DNA from 4 places in the Streptomyces sp. NPDC053513 genome. Region 4 is predicted to be linked to each of the others. Evidence: riboswitches for the same ligand, from Rfam matches in the RefSeq annotation. Region 4 holds a riboswitch; each other region holds the start of a gene.
The links. Region 4 has a riboswitch for cyclic di-AMP ahead of ACIGW4_RS22225 (transglycosylase family protein). Riboswitches for the same ligand answer to the same signal wherever they lie in the genome.
Positions count from the first base shown of each region.

Region 1: linked by a shared signal. The riboswitch ahead of ACIGW4_RS03240 (M23 family metallopeptidase) and the one ahead of ACIGW4_RS22225 (transglycosylase family protein) in region 4 are both predicted to bind cyclic di-AMP.
Region 2: linked by a shared signal. The riboswitch ahead of ACIGW4_RS19425 (LysM peptidoglycan-binding domain-containing protein) and the one ahead of ACIGW4_RS22225 (transglycosylase family protein) in region 4 are both predicted to bind cyclic di-AMP.
Region 3: linked by a shared signal. The riboswitch ahead of ACIGW4_RS12770 (M23 family metallopeptidase) and the one ahead of ACIGW4_RS22225 (transglycosylase family protein) in region 4 are both predicted to bind cyclic di-AMP.

Region 1 is NZ_JBITXP010000002.1:20,801-25,080, reverse strand. It holds gene ACIGW4_RS03250 (MFS transporter) at 1-105, shown strand, start outside; gene ACIGW4_RS03245 (PP2C family protein-serine/threonine phosphatase) at 220-1,431, shown strand; cyclic di-AMP (ydaO/yuaA leader) riboswitch at 1,644-1,808, shown strand; gene ACIGW4_RS03240 (M23 family metallopeptidase) at 1,820-2,911, shown strand; gene ACIGW4_RS03235 (aldo/keto reductase) at 2,957-3,904, shown strand; gene ACIGW4_RS03230 (PrsW family intramembrane metalloprotease) at 3,901-4,280, opposite strand, start outside.
Region 2 is NZ_JBITXP010000010.1:98,975-103,254, reverse strand. It holds gene ACIGW4_RS19435 (phosphocholine-specific phospholipase C) at 1-1,092, shown strand, start outside; gene ACIGW4_RS19430 (hypothetical protein) at 1,159-1,758, opposite strand; cyclic di-AMP (ydaO/yuaA leader) riboswitch at 2,126-2,310, shown strand; gene ACIGW4_RS19425 (LysM peptidoglycan-binding domain-containing protein) at 2,315-3,205, shown strand; gene ACIGW4_RS19420 (phosphoribosyltransferase family protein) at 3,189-4,280, opposite strand, start outside.
Region 3 is NZ_JBITXP010000006.1:114,060-118,339, reverse strand. It holds gene ACIGW4_RS12780 (STM4011 family radical SAM protein) at 1-586, shown strand, start outside; gene ACIGW4_RS12775 (SGNH/GDSL hydrolase family protein) at 573-1,367, opposite strand; gene ACIGW4_RS12770 (M23 family metallopeptidase) at 1,519-2,460, opposite strand; cyclic di-AMP (ydaO/yuaA leader) riboswitch at 2,465-2,652, opposite strand; gene ACIGW4_RS12765 (tyrosine-protein phosphatase) at 3,004-3,825, shown strand; gene ACIGW4_RS12760 (DUF6126 family protein) at 3,832-3,987, opposite strand; gene ACIGW4_RS12755 (helix-turn-helix domain-containing protein) at 4,006-4,280, opposite strand, start outside.
Region 4 is NZ_JBITXP010000012.1:171,702-175,981, reverse strand. It holds gene eno (phosphopyruvate hydratase) at 1-1,017, opposite strand, end outside; gene ACIGW4_RS22225 (transglycosylase family protein) at 1,326-2,036, opposite strand; cyclic di-AMP (ydaO/yuaA leader) riboswitch at 2,040-2,213, opposite strand; gene ACIGW4_RS22220 (transglycosylase family protein) at 2,472-3,425, opposite strand; gene ACIGW4_RS22215 (cytochrome P450) at 3,601-4,280, opposite strand, start outside.

The DNA of each region.
Region 1 (4,280 bases), on a different contig from region 4:
ACCGGCTGGTCGGCGGCGCCGTGGCTCGCGCTGTGCGCGGTGGGCCTGGGGTGCGCGGCGGCGACGGCGCTCCTCGCCCGGGGCGGGCGGCTCGCGGCCGGCTGACCCCGTACGCCACTCGGCCCCGTGGGGGTCGCCGCCGCGGGCGGCGGCGGCCACTCTGGGAGGGCGCGGTGCGGACGGACCGCGGCCGGGGTCGGACCGGGCAGGAGAGCACAGGTGGGGAACCCCCTAGGAGCGGCGGGCGGAGGACGGCGGGGCGGCGGGGACCGTCCCGAGTACGGCGGTGCCCGGCGGTTCATCCGGGCGCTGCCCCCGCTGGTCATCGTGGGTGGGGTCGCCTTCGACCTGGCGACCCCGCCCGCGTACACGGCGTCGCCGCTCTTCTCCGCCGCCCCGCTGATCGCCGCGCCCTTCTTCTCGATGCTGACCACCCTCCTCACCGGGATCGGCGCCGTCCTCGCCTCCGTGGGGCTGCACCTCTACAACGGCACCGCCGACGAGGTCCCCGCCCTCACCGAGACCCTGACCGTGCTCACCGTCTCCGTGCTCGCCCTCCTCATCAACCGGGTCGTGCGCCGCAGCGGCGAGCGGCTCGCCTCGGCACGGGTCATCGCCGAGACCGCGCAGAAGGCGGTGCTGCCGACGCCCGCCGAGCGGATCGGCGGGCTGCAGTGCGCGGCGCGGTACGAGGCGGCGCAGGCCGACGCGTTCATCGGCGGCGACCTGTTCGCCGTCCAGGACACCCCGCACGGGGTGCGGCTCGTGGTCGGGGACGTCCGGGGCAAGGGGCTGGACGCGGTCGAGGCCGTCGCCGTCGTCATCGGGGCCTTCCGGGAGGCGGCCGAGCAGGAGCGGACCCTGGAGGGCGTGGCACAGCGCCTGGAACGGGCCCTGGCCCGGGAGGGCACCCGCCGGCACGGTCTCGACGCCTTCGAGGGGTTCACCACGGCCGTCCTGGCCGAGATCCCGCGCACCGACGGGAGCGGGACCTTCGGCGGTTTCGTACGGGTCGTCAACCGGGGGCACCCGCCGCCGCTGATGCTGCACGCCGACGGGCGGCTGGAGTCGCTGGAGCCGGGCGAGGCGGCGCTGCCGCTCGGCATGGGCGACCTGGCGGCGTGGCCGGACCGGGCGGAGGCGCGGCCGTTCCCGCCGGGCGCGACGCTGCTCTTCTACACGGACGGCCTCTCGGAGGCGCGGAACGCGCACGGCGTCTTCTACGATCCGGCGGCGCGGCTCGCCGGGCGGATCTTCCCGGGGCCCGAGGAACTGCTCGACGCGCTCGTGGACGACGTACGGCTCCACACGGGCGGCGGGTCGACGGACGACATGGCGCTGCTCGCGGTGAGCCGCCCGGCGACGGGGCAGCCCGAACGGCGCCGGACGATGCCGGTGGTGCCGCCGGGCGGGCCCGGTCACCGGGCGTAGTCGAGGGGTGTCACTGAGATAACAATTGACATAACGTCAGGTCGCGAGGGTTTCGCCCCGCCCCCCTTATGCCTCTCTGAAGGGGGGTCAACTCGGGCGATACACCATCAATTCAATGAATGATCAAGGGGAACGGCTTGGAATCGGGACCCCCTGTCTATTAACGTTCGATAACGCAGCGCGGTCGTCCCAGCCGTCGCAAGAGGCGGCACCGTGCGCACGCGCCGAATCCTGAAAAGGAACCGGGGAACCACCACTTGGGGTGAATCGGGCCCCTTCGCACCCGTGCGAACCACGCACGCGCGCGGTCGAGCCCGTAGGAGACCTTCCTGCTCCGAACCCGTCAGCTAACCCGGTAGGCGAGAAGGAAGGAAAGGAGCGCGCCCCCGTGGCGTCCAACACCCCCGCACCCGAAGCCCCCTTCGACGCGTTCGGTGGCGGTGCGGGCCCCGCCGCCGCCTCCGACACCGAGTGGAACCCCACCGAGGGCTCCCTCCGCGCCGAGAGCCGCTCCGGCGGCCGGCACCGGGTCGTCAAGCAGCGCTCCAACTTCGCCCGCTCCTCCACCGTCCTCGGCGTCGGCGTCATCGCGGCCGTCGGTGCGGGCGGCCTCGCCACCGCGCAGGAGAAGCCCCCGGTCGCCATATCGCTGCCGGACCTCCCCGACCTGGACCTGCCGGACGCCCACGACCTCCCCGGCGTCGGCGACCTCCTCCCCGAGGAGCACAGCGCGCCCGTCGCCGCGGACCGCGTCAACCCGAACCCGCTCACCGCCGCCGCCTACACCACCGCGGCCGACGAGCGCACCGAGCAGACCGCCGCCCCCGCCGCGGGCGAGGCCCTGCGCGCCCGCATCCTCCAGCAGGCCGAGCAGCAGCAGGCCTCCGCCGACGCCGCCGAGAAGGCCGCCGCGGAGAAGGCCGCGGCCGAGAAGGCCGCCGCGGAGGCCAAGGCCAAGGAGGCCGCCGCGGAGAAGGCGGCCGCCGAGGCGAAGGCGAAGGCCGAGGCGGAAGCCAAGGCCAAGGCGGAAGCGGAGGCCAAGGCGAAGGCCGAGGCCGAGCGCCTCGCCCAGCTCGCCGCCAGCTACTCGCTGCCGGTCTCCTCGTACACCCTCACCGCCACCTACATGCAGTCCGGCTCGATGTGGTCCTCCGGCTACCACACCGGCCTCGACTTCGCCGCCCCCACCGGCACCCCGCTCAAGGCGGTCCACGGCGCGACCGTCAAGTCGGCGGGCTGGTCCGGCTCCTACGGCTACCGGATCGTCCTGGAGCTGGAGGACGGCACCGAGATCTGGTACTGCCACCTCTCGTCCATGCTGGTCAGCGCCGGCCAGACCGTCTCCACCGGCGAGACCGTCGGCCGCGTCGGCGCCACCGGCAACGTCACCGGCGCCCACCTCCACATGGAGGTCCACACGGCCGGCGGCGACGGCATCGACCCGGCGTCCTGGCTCCGCTCCAAGGGCCTGAGCCTCTAGCCACCCCACGGAATAGGCCCGGCGGCGGGGACGGTTGATCCACTCATGACCTCTCTCCGCCGACTGGGCACCTCCGACCTGCACGTCTTCCCCGTGGCCCTGGGGGGCAACGTCTTCGGCTGGACCGCCGACGAAGCGCAGTCCTTCGCCGTCCTCGACGCCTACGCCGCCGCCGGCGGCAACTTCGTCGACTCCGCCGACGTCTACTCCGCCTGGGCCGAGGGCAACGAGGGCGGCGAGTCCGAGACCGTCATCGGCCGCTGGCTCGCCTCCCGGGGCAACCGCTCCGACATCGTCGTCGCCACCAAGGTCGGCGCCCACCCCCGCTTCAAGGGACTCTCCGCCACCACCATCAAGGCCGCCGCCGAGGAGTCGCTCCGCCGCCTCGGCACCGACCACATCGACCTCTACTACACCCACTTCGACGACGAGTCCGTCCCCGTCGAGGAGATCGTCACCGCCCTCGACCAGCTGGTGAGGGACGGCAAGGTGCGCGCCGTCGCCGCCTCCAACATCTCCCCCGAGCGGCTGCGCGCCTCCCTCGACTTCGCCGAGGCCGAGGGCCTCACCCGGTACGTCGCCCTCCAGCCGCACTACAACCTGGTCTCGCGCGACACCTACGAGGGCCCGCTCCTGGAGACCGTCGAGCACGCCGGGCTCTCCGCCGTCCCGTACTACGGACTCGCCGCCGGCTTCCTCACCGGCAAGTACCGCCCCGGCGCCGACGTCGACAGCGTCCGCTCCGCCGGCGCCGCCAAGCACCTGGACACCGAGCGCGGCCGGGCCGTCCTCGCCGCCCTCGACACGGTCGCCGGGGCGCACGGGACGGAGCTCGCCACCGTCGCCCTCGCCTGGCTCGCCTCCCGCCCCACCGTCGCCGCGCCGATCGCCTCGGCCCGCACGGTCGAACAGCTCCCGGCCCTGGTCGCGGCGGCGGACCTGACGCTGACGGAGACCGAACTGGCCCTCCTGACGGAAGCCTCCGCGCTCTAGCTCCGGTACGGGTTGTAGCCGTCGTAGTCCAGGTACTGCGGCGGCGCCCAGGCCCGGCCCGTCGCCCGGGCCGCGTACGTGAGGGCCGGGGAGGCGACCTCGCGGCGCTGCCACAGATGGTGCAGCAGCTCCTGCTCCCGGGCCGGGAAGTCGGGCCCCGCCGTGCCGCGCCGGGCCCGGTCCCGCAGGAACGCGAGGGTCGTCGCGAAGGACTCGTACTCGCCGACCGCCCGCGCGGCCGACGGCCCGTACGTCCGGGCGGCGAACGAGCGGGCCACCTGCCGGGCGCGCATCGAGGACAGCGCGAGCGGCTCGGCGGGCGCGAGCCAGCCGGCCGCCGCGTACGCCGGGAGCACCCCGGATATCGTGCGCAGCT
Region 2 (4,280 bases), on a different contig from region 4:
TACCGCGCGCTCGCCGCGAATCCCGAGGTGTTCGACTCGACCGTCCTCTTCCTCAACTACGACGAGAACGACGGCTTCTTCGACCACGTGCCGCCGCCGGTCGCACCGCCCGGCACGCCCGGCGAGTACCTCGACGGCGTGCCGATCGGCCTGGGCTTCCGCGTCCCGATGATTGTCATGTCCCCGTGGACCCGGGGTGGTTGGGTGAGCTCCGAGGTCTTCGACCACACCTCGGTGCTGCGCTTCATGGAGAGCTGGACGGCGGCGCTCGGCACCCCCGCCGCCTGCCCCCACATCAGCGCCTGGCGGCGGAAGGTCACCGGCGACCTGACCGGGGTCTTCGACTTCGCCCACCCGGTGTACGGAGTGCCCTCCGGCCTTCCGTCCACGGCGAAGGTGATCGGACAGGCCACCTGCGGCCCGCTGCCGAACCCGGCACCGCAGAACAACGCGCTGCCCGCCCAGGAGTCCGGCACCCGGTCGGCGCGCGCCCTGCCGTACCAGGTGAACGGCAACCTCGACCGCTTCGAGTTCGGCGCCGCGGGCAAGATCCTCGCCTGGTTCTCCATGACCAACCAGGGCGCGGAGGCCAAGCGGTCGGCGCACTTCTCGATCCACCCGCACCAGTACCGGGACACCGCCGCCTGGCAGTACACCGTCGACCCCGGCGGCACGGCCACCGACTACTTCAACATCGGCCTCGGCTCCGGTTCGGGGAAGTACGACATCTCGATGATGGGCCCGAACCGCTTCCTGCGCCGCTTCATCGGGGACGCCTCCAAAGCCGGCAAGGACGTCGAGGTGGCGGCCCGGTTCGCGCCCGAGGCGGGGACGGGCAGGACGGCCCTGTGGTTCAGGATGACGAACGCCTCGGCCGGGCCCGTCACCTTCACGATCCGCTCGAACGCCTACCGCTCGGACGGGCCGTGGACGTACACGGTGCCGGCGAACTCCAGCCGCGAGGACTTCTTCAACGCGGTGGCGTACAACGGCGGCTGGTACGACTTCACGATCCTCGCCGACATCGACGGGAGCTGGTCGCGCCGGTACACCGGCCACATCGAGACCGGAGCCCCGAGCGTCAGCGGCTGACCCCCTCCCGCATGCCGGGCGGCGCGGCCTCCGGTCCGCCGCCGTCCGGCACCGGGCGGCGCGGCGTCAGCGGCCGGCGTGCGCGGCGCGGCGGACCGTGGCGTCGAGGAGCGCCACCGCGTCGGCTCCGGTGCGGCCGGGGGCCCGGTTCCACGGCCCGATCAGCCCCTGCCACCCGCGCGACCGCAGTTCGGTCATGATCCAGGCGGCCGCCTCGTTCATGGTGTCGGCGCTGCCGTAGCCGAGCCGGTGGGCGGCGAGGAGGGCCCCGCAGACGCACCGGGCGCCGCGCGCGTCACGCAGCTTGTACGGGGCGTTCTGCCAGCCCCACTCCGTCAGCACCAGGCGTGCGTAGCCGAGGTGGACCGAGGGGCGGAGCTCGGTCTGGCCGATGCGGCGCCAGGTGTGCAGCCGGTCCGGCAGCACGGCTCCGAGCCGTCCCGGGATGCGGCGCTCGGCGGGGAGCTCCGGGGGCAGGGCGGCCAGGGCGTCGGCCACGAGCCGCTCCACCGGCACGCTGAGCAGCGCCCGCCAGCCCTCCTCCGGCGGCGACTCCCGGGGGGTGGTCCAGTCCGTGACGATCCGCTGCCAGGTGGCGCTCTCGAAGAGGGCTGCCGCCTCGCGGTCGAGGGCATCGGGGCTGAGCAGGGCGGAGGAAGGCGGCATGGGGGACTCCTGAGTCGACTCCCCTCATCTTTCAGGATGGAATGTCTGTTTTGTGGCTTTCACCCTCACACGGAGAGTCGCCCGCCCCCACCCCCTCGACGAACACCCCACCATATGAATTACCACCTCATTTACCCATGAAGGGAATTACGCACCAAATAGGACATTGCGCTTCGAGTGACACGACTCACTCGCACGACTCGACGGCCTGGCGCCCCTCTCCCCCACCCCGTACCGCGCAAGGAAGTTCACCCCCCTCCCGGACGGCATCGATCTTGAATTGACCGAATTCCGTGATCCATTTCCGGATATCAGAGACCCCCTCCCCTTGTTATCCGTCGCATTACTGGCCTACGGTCACCTCCATTCGAGCGGAACGCCCAATCCTGCCGCCGCTCGGTAAACCTCCCTTTTCACCCGACGGCAGGAGCGGGGGACCCACGAATACGCCGGTCCGGAATCCGGAACGGCTCGGGGTGAAGCCGCGTGCGCGCGGCCGGACATCTCCCGTCCGAACCCGACAGCTCACCCCGCAGGCGCCGGAGAGGAAACCGTCATGCCTGCTCACGGTAAGCACCGCCGCCCCCGCCGCAGCCCCGTCTCCCGGGGCCTCGCCCTGGTCGGCACGGGTGGCGCCGCTCTCACCCTGCCGCTCGTCGCCCCGGCCGTCGCCGGCGCCGCGCCCGTGGCCGGCGCCCCGGAGATCGCCGCCCAGTCCCTCGCCGCCCCCGCCGCGCACACCACCGCCAAGGCCCCCGCCGCCCCGGCCGCCGCGCACACGTACACCGTCGTGAGGGGCGACTCGCTTTCCCTGATCGCCCACAAGAAGGGAATTCAGGGGGGCTGGAAGAGCCTTTACCGTGCCAACAAGAGCGTCGTGGGTGACAACCCGTCACTCATTCGCCCCGGCCTCGAACTGACGATTCGTCGGGATTCCGCCAAGGCCGCCCCCGCGCAGGCGAAGGCGAAGAAGTCCGCCACGACCGAACGGGCGAGCCGCTCCGAGCGCCGGCCGGCCGCTCCCGCCGTCGCCACCGGTACGGGCGCCTCCGCCGCGCAGGCCGTCCCGGCCGTCGCCGCCGCGCCCGCCGCCGGCAAGGCGGCCCCCGCCGCCGCCACGAACTACGCCGACAACCTCGACGGCTGGATCCGGGAGTCCCTGGCCATCATGGGCCAGCACGGCATCCCCGGCTCCTACGACGGGATCTACCGCAACGTCATGCGCGAGTCGTCCGGAAACCCCCAGGCCATCAACCTCTGGGACTCCAACGCGGTCGCCGGCACCCCCTCCAAGGGCCTGCTCCAGGTCATCGAGCCGACCTTCCTCGCCTACCACGTGCCCGGCACCTCCATGGACCTGTTCGACCCGGTCGCCAACATCACCGCCGCCTGCAACTACGCGGCCGACCGCTACGGCTCCATCGACAACGTCAACTCGGCGTACTGACCCTCTGCCGCCGGAAGTGTTCGGCGAACCAGGAGGTGGCGAGGTCCGCCACCTCCTCCAGGGCGCCCGGCTCCTCGAAGAGGTGGCCGGCGCCCCCCACCACGGCGAGCCGGTTCTCGCAGCGCAGCAGGGCCAGGGCCCGCCGGTTGAGGTCCAGGACCATCGCGTCCGCGCCACCCACCACCAGGAGCGTCGGGGCGCGCACCCCGGCCAGGCGGTCGGCCGCGAGGTCCGGCCGGCCGCCGCGCGAGACGACGGCGCTCACGGCTGACGCGGGGTCGGCGGCCGCCCACAACGCGGCGGCCGCGCCCGTGCTCGCGCCGAAGTATCCGAGCGGGAGTCCCGCGCCCTCGCTTCTCCCGCCCAGCCACTCCGTGGCCCCGGCCAGCCGCTCGGCGAGGAGCGGGGTGTCGAAGACACGCTCCCGGTCTCCCGCCTCCTCCTCGGTCAGCAGGTCGAAGAGGAGGGTCCCCAGGCCCGCCCGGTTGAGCACCCCGGCGACCGCCCGGTTCCGGGGGCTGTGGCGGCTGCTGCCGCTGCCGTGGGCGAACAGGACGATGCCGCCGGCGTCCTCGGGCACCGCGAGCCGTCCGCCGAGGGTGACCCCGGAGACCGGGATCCGTACGTCCGTGCCCTGCGCGCCGGGGTTCCGCGCGGCTCTGCTCCGGTCCAGGCAGGCGATGACCTCGGCGTCCGGTGTCTGCGAGAAGTCCTGGTAGAACTGCCCGATCGCGAAGAAGAGGTCCGGCGTGTGCACGCTGACGGCCTCGTCGGCATCGCCGCCCACGCGGGTCGTCCATCCCCGCGGTGCCACCGGGACGGCGAGGACGATCCGGGCGGCGCCCCGGGCCCGGACCACCCGGCAGGCCGCCAGCGCCGTGGCCCCCGTCGCCAGCCCGTCGTCGACCACGACGACCGTCCGCCCGTCCAGGGGCACGGAGGGCCGGCTGCCCCGGTAACGGCGGGCGCGCTGGTCGAGCTCCGCGTGCTCGCGCTCCTCCACCGCGGCGAGGTCGTGGTCGCTCACACGGGTCTCGCGGAGCACCCGCTCGTTGAGCACCCGCACGCCTCCCTC
Region 3 (4,280 bases), on a different contig from region 4:
TCTGAGCTGCCGGACGGAGTGGCTGGCGGAGGCGGACCCGGAGAGCGTGGCCCTGTGGTGCACCTACCACCCGGGGCAGACCCCGTACGAGCGGTTCCTGGCGAAGTGCCACGAGCTGGCGGAGCGGGGCGTGCGGTACAGCGTCGGGGTGGTCGGTCTGCCCGAGCACCGGGAGCACGCCCGCCGGCTGCGGGAGGCGCTGCCGCCGCACGTCTACCTCTGGGTGAACGCGGCCGAGGGGCACGCGTACACCGACGCGGAGGCCGAGGGGTGGACGGAGCTCGACCCGCTGTTCCCGTACAGCCGACATCCGCACCGCTCGGCGGGGCTGCCCTGCCGCACCGGGGAGTCGGTGGTCTCGGTGGACGGTGAGGGGACGGTGCGGCGCTGCCACTTCGTCAGGGCCGAACTGGGGAACCTGTACGACGGTTCGTACCGTGCCGCGCTGCGTCCCCGCGCCTGCCCCCTCGCCGTCTGCGACTGCCACATCGGCTACGTCCACCTGGAGACGCTGCCGCTGTACGACGTGTTCGCCGGCGGGGTCCTGGAGCGGATCCCCGCCGCACCGCGAGCTACAGGGGCATGAGGTCGGGGCGCTTCGCCTCGACGTGGTCGCCGGAGCTCTCGCCGCGCAGCCGGCGCCCGATCCAGGGCACCAGGTACTCCCGGGCCCAGTGGATGTCGTCCTTGCGGACCTCCAGCGTGCCGCGCGGCGGGACCGGCGGCCAGGGCTGGTCCGGGTCGGCGGGCACGGGCAGGCCGATCACCTGGGCGGCGCGCAGGGCGACGCGGGTGTGTCCCTCCGGCGAGAGGTGCAGCCGGTCGTCGTCCCAGGCGCGCCGGTCCTGGACGGACTTCAGCGACCACAGGTCGAGGACCGGGCAGCCGTAGCGGTCCGCGACGGCCCGGACGTGGCCGTTGTAGGTGGCGATCTTGCCGCGCAGGTGCTTGAGGAGGGTCACGCCGCGGGTGTCGAAGCCGGTGGTCACCATGACGGTGCCGACGGCGGAGGTCAGGTCGGCGACGGCGCGCTCGAAGCGCTCGGCCACGTCGTCCGGGTCCGTCCCGGGGCGGATGATGTCGTTGCCGCCCGCGCAGAAGGTCACCAGGTCGGGGGCGAGTTCCTTCGCCCGCGGGACCTGTTCCGCCACGATCTGGTCGAGGAGGCGCCCGCGTACGGCCAGGTTGGCGTAGCGGAAGGCGTCGTGCTCCGGCAGCTGGTCGGCGAGCAGGACCGCGAAGCGGTCCGCCCAGCCGACGTACGTCCCGTCGGGGCCGGGGTCGCCGACGCCCTCGGTGAAGCTGTCACCGATCGCCGCGTACGACCCGAATGCGTTCTTGTCTGTTGATCTCGAATCGTCTGCCACGGGAGCACATCCTTCCTCTTCGGATGTGACCTACGCGACCGTAAGGAGGGGTTGACGGTGGGTGATATATGCCACCGATAAAGAATTTGCCAAAGCCGGAATACGCCGGGGCCCGGCACGTGAGTGCCGGGCCCCGGGTGCCGATGTGGCGTCAGATGCTCACGCCGTGCTGGCGCAGGGCGGCCAGCGGGTCGATGTCGGAGCCGTACTCCGGCCCGGTGCGCATCTCGAAGTGCAGGTGCGGGCCGGTGACGTTGCCGGTCGCGCCGGACAGGCCGATCTGGTCGCCGCCGCTGACGGTCTGGCCCGCGGAGACGGAGATCGAGGAGAGGTGGGCGTACTGCGAGAAGGTGCCGTCGGCGTGCTGGATGACGACCTGGTTGCCGTACGCGCCGCCGTCGCCGGCGGAGTAGACGGTGCCGGGGCCGACCGCGTGGACGGGGGTGCCGGTGGAGGCCATGAAGTCGACGCCGGTGTGGTAGCCGGAGGACCACATGGAGCCGGCCTGGTGGTACGGCGTCGACATGCCGGCGCCGGCGATCGGGGCGACCCAGCCGGAGGAGGAGGTCGTGCCGGCCGACGAGGACGGCGACGAGGTGGTGGCGGCGGGCGCGGCGGCCGGGGCCGAGGAGCGCTCGCTGCCGCGGGAGGCGCGGGGGGCGCTGTCGCCGTTCTTGCCGGAGCCCCACGAGCCCTGGTGGTCGGGCTTCGGCGCGGCGGTGTTCTTCGTGCCGAGGGTGAGCTTCGTGCCGGGCAGGATCAGCGAGGGGTCCGCGCCGATGACCCGGCGGTTGTCCTTGTACAGCTTCTGCCAGCCGCCCGCGAGGTGGTGCTCGGTGGCGATCTCCGAGAGGCAGTCGCCCCGGACGACGGAGTACGTCTTCGGCGCGGCCTTCGCGGTGGCGGGGGCGGCGGTCTGCACGTGGGCGACGGCCCGGGCGGGGGCGGCGGCCGGGGCGGCCTGCTCGGCGGCGTGGGCGCCGGTGGCTCCGAGGAGCGGGAGGGCGACGACGGCGCCACCGGTGCCGGCGGCGGCCATGCCGCGGGTCAGACGGTTGGACTTGGGGCGGCGGTGCTTACCCTTCGCGGGCATGGCGAATTCCTCTCCGGCGCCTGCGAGGTGAGCTGTCGGGTTCGGACTGGAGATGTCCGGCCGCGTGTTCACGCGACTTCACCCCGAGCCGTCCTTCTTCGAGGGATCGGCGACTTACCTGGGTCCCCCGCTCCTGCCTCGTACGGGTGAGTGCGGATTCCGGTCGGTGGCAGGATTCGGCGGTCCGTCCGGATTGAGCGCGACGCTAGACGAGGGGGGTCGGCGTGAACAAGCCGCAGTTTTCAAGTGCGCCGGGATTCTTCGGGATCCTGCTGATATCCGGCCGGAATTCCGGTCACCCTCCGTGGATGACGGTCCTTCGATCTCCTTTTCCCGGGGGGTATTTGGAAAAGACGATCAGGCACGGTCCGTCACGGTTATGACGCTGCTCACGCGCCGATTCCCATCTCCCATTCAACCGGGGCGGGTTATGTCGAACTCCCCAATACGGACAGATCACCCATTCCCGTCCGAGGGGGTGCGTGCCGGGGCTCCCAGCCGGGATGATTGCGCCAGAAACCGATCGACAGAACAGGAGCAGCCGTGACGCAGCAGCTGCCGCAGGTCCCGCCCGCCGAAGCCGCCGAGCCCGTACTGACGGAGGTCCGCAACTTCCGGGACGTGGGCGGCCTGCCGACGACGGACGGGCGCGCCGTCCGCCCCGGCCGCCTCTTCCGCAGCGGTCACCTCGCCCACGCGACGGAGGACGACGCCGCCTTCCTCGCCTCGCTGGGCCTGCACACCGTCTTCGACTTCCGCAACGAGTCGGACCGGAAGGTCGAGGGCGCGGACGTCGACCTGCCCGGCGTGCGGAACGTGAACATACCCCTCAACGACCCGGCCGACGGCAAGGAGTTCTGGAAGCTGGTGCGCGACGGCGAGATCGCACAGCTGCGGGAGGTCCTCGGCGACGGCAAGGCGGCCGCCCGCATGTCCGACTCGTACCGGAAGATGGTGATCGAGCGGACCGTGGAGCACAGCCGGATCCTGCACTCCATGGCGGAGGAGAGCGTCCCGGCGCTCATGCACTGCGCGGCCGGCAAGGACCGGGCGGGGCTCGCCGTCGCGATCACCCTGCTCGCGGTCGGCGTCGAGCGGGAGGCCATCGAGGCCGACTACGTGAAGTCGAACGCCCCGCACCGCCGCTACAAGGTGCGCCGCAGCTCCACCTCCCCGGACGCGATGTCGCCCGAGGTGATGGAGCTGCTGAGCCCGCTCTTCGACGCGCGGGTGGAGTACCTGCGGGCCGCCTTCGAGGCGATCGAGGCGACCTGGGGCTCGGTGGACGCCTACCTCGCGAAGGGTCTGAAGCTGGCCCCGGAGACCCGCGAGCGCCTGCGGGAGCAGCTGCTCACGGAGGCCTGAGGCCGCCTACTGGTTCTGCGCGCCCATCATGAAGAGCAGATAGAGGAAGCCGGCGAAGAGGTGGCCTGCGATCAGGTAGGCGAAGAGGCGCAGCACGAGCCCCTTGGGGAACTTGCCTTCACCGCGCTCCTCGCCGGTGACCGGTGCGGACTTCTCGGACATGTCGATCCTTTCTGGACGTCAGCGCCGGTGCGGGGTCCCGTCGCCGAGGCACAGCTCGGCGACGGGGCTCTGCATCAGGGTGTGGACGAAGAGCAGCTCGGCCCCGCCGGACGTGGCGGCGCCGATCCGGTGCGGGGTCAGCGAGTCGAAGTGCGCGCTGTCCCCGGGATCGAGGACGTGGACGGCCTCGCCGAGCGCGAGCCGGACCCGCCCCTCCAGGACGTGGATCCACTCCTCGCCGGGGTGGACGCGCACGATGTCGGCCCGGGTGGCGTACGGCACGTGGACCCGCA
Region 4 (4,280 bases):
GTTGACCTTGACCAGGAGGGCGTTGGCGGTGCCCTCCTCGATGCCGCGGGCCAGGCGCTCCGGGTTGGTGACGAAGAGGTCGTCGCCGACGATCTGGACCTTGTCGCCCAGCTTGTCGGTGATGACCTTCCAGCCGTCCCAGTCGTCCTCGAACAGCGGGTCCTCGATGGAGACCAGCGGGTACGCGGCGACCAGCTCGGCGTAGTACTCGGTCATCTCGGCGGCCGAGCGGGACTTGCCCTCGAACTCGTACGAGCCGTCCTTGTAGAACTCGGACGCGGCGACGTCGAGGGCGAGCGCGACGTCGGTGCCCGGGGTGTAGCCGGCCTCCTTGATGGCCTCGACGATGAGGTCGAGGGCGGCGCGGTTCGACTCCAGGTTCGGGGCGAAGCCGCCCTCGTCGCCGAGGCCGGTGGAGAGGCCCTTGCGCTTCAGGACGCCCTTGAGGGTGTGGTAGATCTCCGCACCCCAGCGGAGGGCCTCGGAGAAGGACTCCGCGCCGATCGGGGCGATCATGAACTCCTGGATGTCCACGTTGGAGTCCGCGTGCGAACCGCCGTTGAGGATGTTCATCATCGGAACGGGCAGCAGGTGCGCGTTCGGGCCGCCCAGGTAGCGGAAGAGCGGGAGGTCGCTGGCCTCGGAGGCGGCGTGCGCGACGGCGAGGGAGACGCCGAGGATGGCGTTGGCGCCGAGCGAGCCCTTGTTCTCGGTCGCGTCCAGGTCGAACATGGCCTGGTCGATCAGGCGCTGCTCAGTGGCGTCGTAGCCGACGAGCTCCGGGCCGATCTGCTCGATGACGGCGAGGACGGCCTTCTCGACACCCTTGCCCTGGTAACGGTTGGGGTCACCGTCGCGGAGCTCGATGGCCTCGAAGGCACCGGTGGAGGCACCGGACGGAACGGCAGCACGGCCGGTGCTGCCGTCGTCGAGGCCGACCTCGACCTCGACCGTGGGGTTGCCTCGGGAGTCCAGGATTTCCCGGGCTACGACGACGTCGATGGACGGCACGAGCATCTCCTTCTGGGATGTGACGCTGGATGTGACGCAAGGTCGGTGCAGGGTCGCTTGGCCTTGCGACAAGAGCCTAACCGGCTCGGGGGCTCCGGTCGGTCGGGCGCCCGCCCGCTGGGACGAAAAAGGACCCAAGGGCATGCATCCCGGGACGAAGGACCCCAGATCTACTGGACAGTAACCGCGGAGCCCCCGGAAACAGGGAACCCCGGTCCGGCGCGCACGGGGGAGAGGCACGCCGGACCGGGGTGGTCACCGCGGGAGGGTCGTCGGGGCCGCGTGAGCCGCCGGACTCACGCGGGCCGCCGGACTCACTTCAGGTGGAGCTGCTGACCCGGGTAGATGAGGTCGGCGTCCTGGACGACGTCCTTGTTCAGCTCGAAGAGCTTGGCCCAGCCGCCCTTGACGCCGTGCGCCTGGGCGATCTTGCTGAGGGTGTCGCCGGTGACGACCTTGTACTCGCCGTCGCCCTTCTTGACCTTCTCACCGGTCGGGGTGGTGACGGTCTTGGGGGCCTTGCGCTGCTCGCTGCGGGTGGTCGGCTGCTCGGCGCGACGCTCCTGCTGCTTCGGGGCGGCCTGCTGCGGGGCGGCCTGCTGGGGCTCGGCCTGCTGCTGCGGAGCGCTCTCGGCGGCGCCGCCGTCGTAGGAGGCACCGGAGAGGCCGACGCCGCAGCTCGGCCACGCGCCCTTGCCCTGGCCCGCGAGGACCTTCTCGGCGACGGCGATCTGCTGGGACTTCGACGCCAGGTCGGCGCGCGGGGCGTAGGCGGTGCCACCGAAGGCGGCCCAGGTGGAGTTGGTGAACTGCAGGCCGCCGTAGAAGCCGTTGCCGGTGTTGATGGCCCAGTTGCCGCCGGACTCGCACTGGGCGACGGCGTCCCACTCGGCGGAGGTGGCGGCCGAGGCGGTGCCCGCGGTCATCAGCGGGGCGGCGACGGCGATGCCGGTGACGCCGACGAGCGCGGCGACCTGGCCGGCCTTGGAGGGACGACGGTGTTTGCCCTTGGCGGAAAACAGCATGGGGATTCTCCTCACCGACGCCTGTGAGGTGAGCTGTCGGGTTCGGGCCGGAAAGTTGCCCGGCCGCGTGTCCTTGCACGCGGCTTCACCCCAAGCCGGTCGTCGGCCGTCTGTCTCAACGGCCGGGCCCGGCACTTACCTTGGGTCCCCCACTCCTGCCTTCGGCGCTTGCGCGACGACTGTTCCCATCGACCGACGGCAGGATTCGGCGTTTCGGTCGACGGGGCCCGCGGTGGCGAGCGATGAAGACCGTAGACACAGACCCGCCGGAAGTTCAAAGAGGCACATCGAGGAAAAATCGCCCCTGTTCGCCCTCCGGCGGGCGGTGTTTGCGCAGGTGAGAGGTGACGGAAGCAAAGTTTGCGGACGCGACACGCCAGTTGGGGCGAAGAGACTCATGTCTCACTTGCCCAGAACCGGACATAAGCCCTCGAACTAACCGGCCGCTGTCGTCGAACCCACCGTCAGGTCAAGGCTCTGACCAGGCAGGATGAGGTTCGGATCGGTGCCCACCGTCTGCCGGTTGGCGTCGTAGAGGGCGGTCCAGCCCCCGGGGAGTTCGTTCTCCTGCGCAATGCCAGACAGACTGTCGCCCGGACGCACGGTGTATTCACCCGAAGTGTTCTGACTGTCCGTTGTGCCCGAATCCTTCGCCTCGTCAGTGGCGGGCGTGGCCTCGACCTTTTCCCCCACCTTGTCCGCACTCGAAGCGTGTCGACCCGATTCGGGCGAGCTGTCCGCCTTGCCGGATTCCTCCGGGGCGGCCTCGCCGCGGTGCTTGCCGGTGCCGGGCGCGGTCGACGGGGCGTCAGTCTTCGGCGTGTCGGACGAATCCGGCGTACCGGGCGTAACGGACGCGTCGGGAGTGCCCGGGGCCGTCGGCGTGGCGGGCGCGGTGGACGTGGCCGGCGAGGTCGGCGTGGCGGAGGTCGCCGGAGCGGCCGGCGCGGAGGGGGTCGCGGACGCGGCGGACCGGCCCGCCTTCCCGGCGGCCGAGGGGGCCGCGGGCGTGCCGGCGGTGCGGTCGGACTCGGGCAGGGGGCCGGTGGGCGCCGTCGGGACGACGGTGGGGCCGGGGTTCACCCCGGTGGCCTTGCCGTCGTTGGTCAGGCCGGCGATCGGCGCGCAGGTGGCCCACTCGTCGCTGCCCTTGGCGAGCGCCTTCTCGGCCACCGCGATCTGCTGGGCGCGGCTGGCCAGGTCGGGGCTGGGCGCGTACGCGAGGCCGCCGTTCCGCTCCCAGCTGTCCTGGGTGAACTGGAGGCCGCCGTACATCCCGTTGCCGAAGTTGGCGCTCCACTGGCCACCGGACTCGCACTCGGCGACCCGGTCCCAGGTGGCGGCGTCGGCGGCGGAGGCGGATCCGGTGGCGAGCAACGGCAGTGCCATGGCGGATCCGGTCACGCCCGCGGCGACGACGATGGCGGGGGCCTGACGGGGGCGACGGTGTCGTCCGTTCCCGGAACGCATAGGAGCGCCTTTCGCGTGACGGCTGAGACTGCCGGGAAACGTAGCCGCATTCGAACGTCCGTCACAAGTCGATGGCGCCACGATCACACGAAGATCACATTTCTGATGGCGCATCAGTGGGCGGGACCGGTACGGAAGGGGAGAACTCCACCGGAAGCGTGCGCAAACCGCGCATGATGAGCCCACCGCGCCACCGGAGTTCGGCCGGATCGGCGGCGAGTCGCAGGTCCGGCAGCCGGGTCAGCAGGGTCGCGAGCGCCGTCTGTCCTTCGAGGCGGGCGAGCGGCGCGCCCAGGCAGTAGTGGATGCCGTGCCCGTAGCCGAGGTGCTGGTTGTCGCGCCGGGCGAGGTCGAGTGTGTCCGGCCCGTCGAACCGCTCCGGGTCCCGGTCGGCGGCGGCGAGCACCACGAGCACCGGGTCGCCCGCCGGGATCTCCTGCCCGCCGATGGTCAGCGCCCGCGTCGCGTACCGCCAGGTCGCCATCTCCACGGGCCCGTCGTACCGCAGCAGCTCCTCGACGCCGGTCTCCAGGAGGCCGGTCTCCCCGGCGGCGAGCGAGGCCTGGAGCCGGGCGCGCTGATCGGGATGGCGCAGCAGCTGGTACACGCCGTTGCCGATGAGGTTGACGGTCGTCTCGAAGCCGGCGAACAGCAGGATGAAGGCCATGGCGGCGGCCTCGTTCTCGGTGAGGTGCTCCCCGTGGTCGGAGGCCTTGATGAGCCCCGAGATCAGGTCGTCCGCCCCTTCTTGCCGCAGGCCTTCCCGCTTCCGGT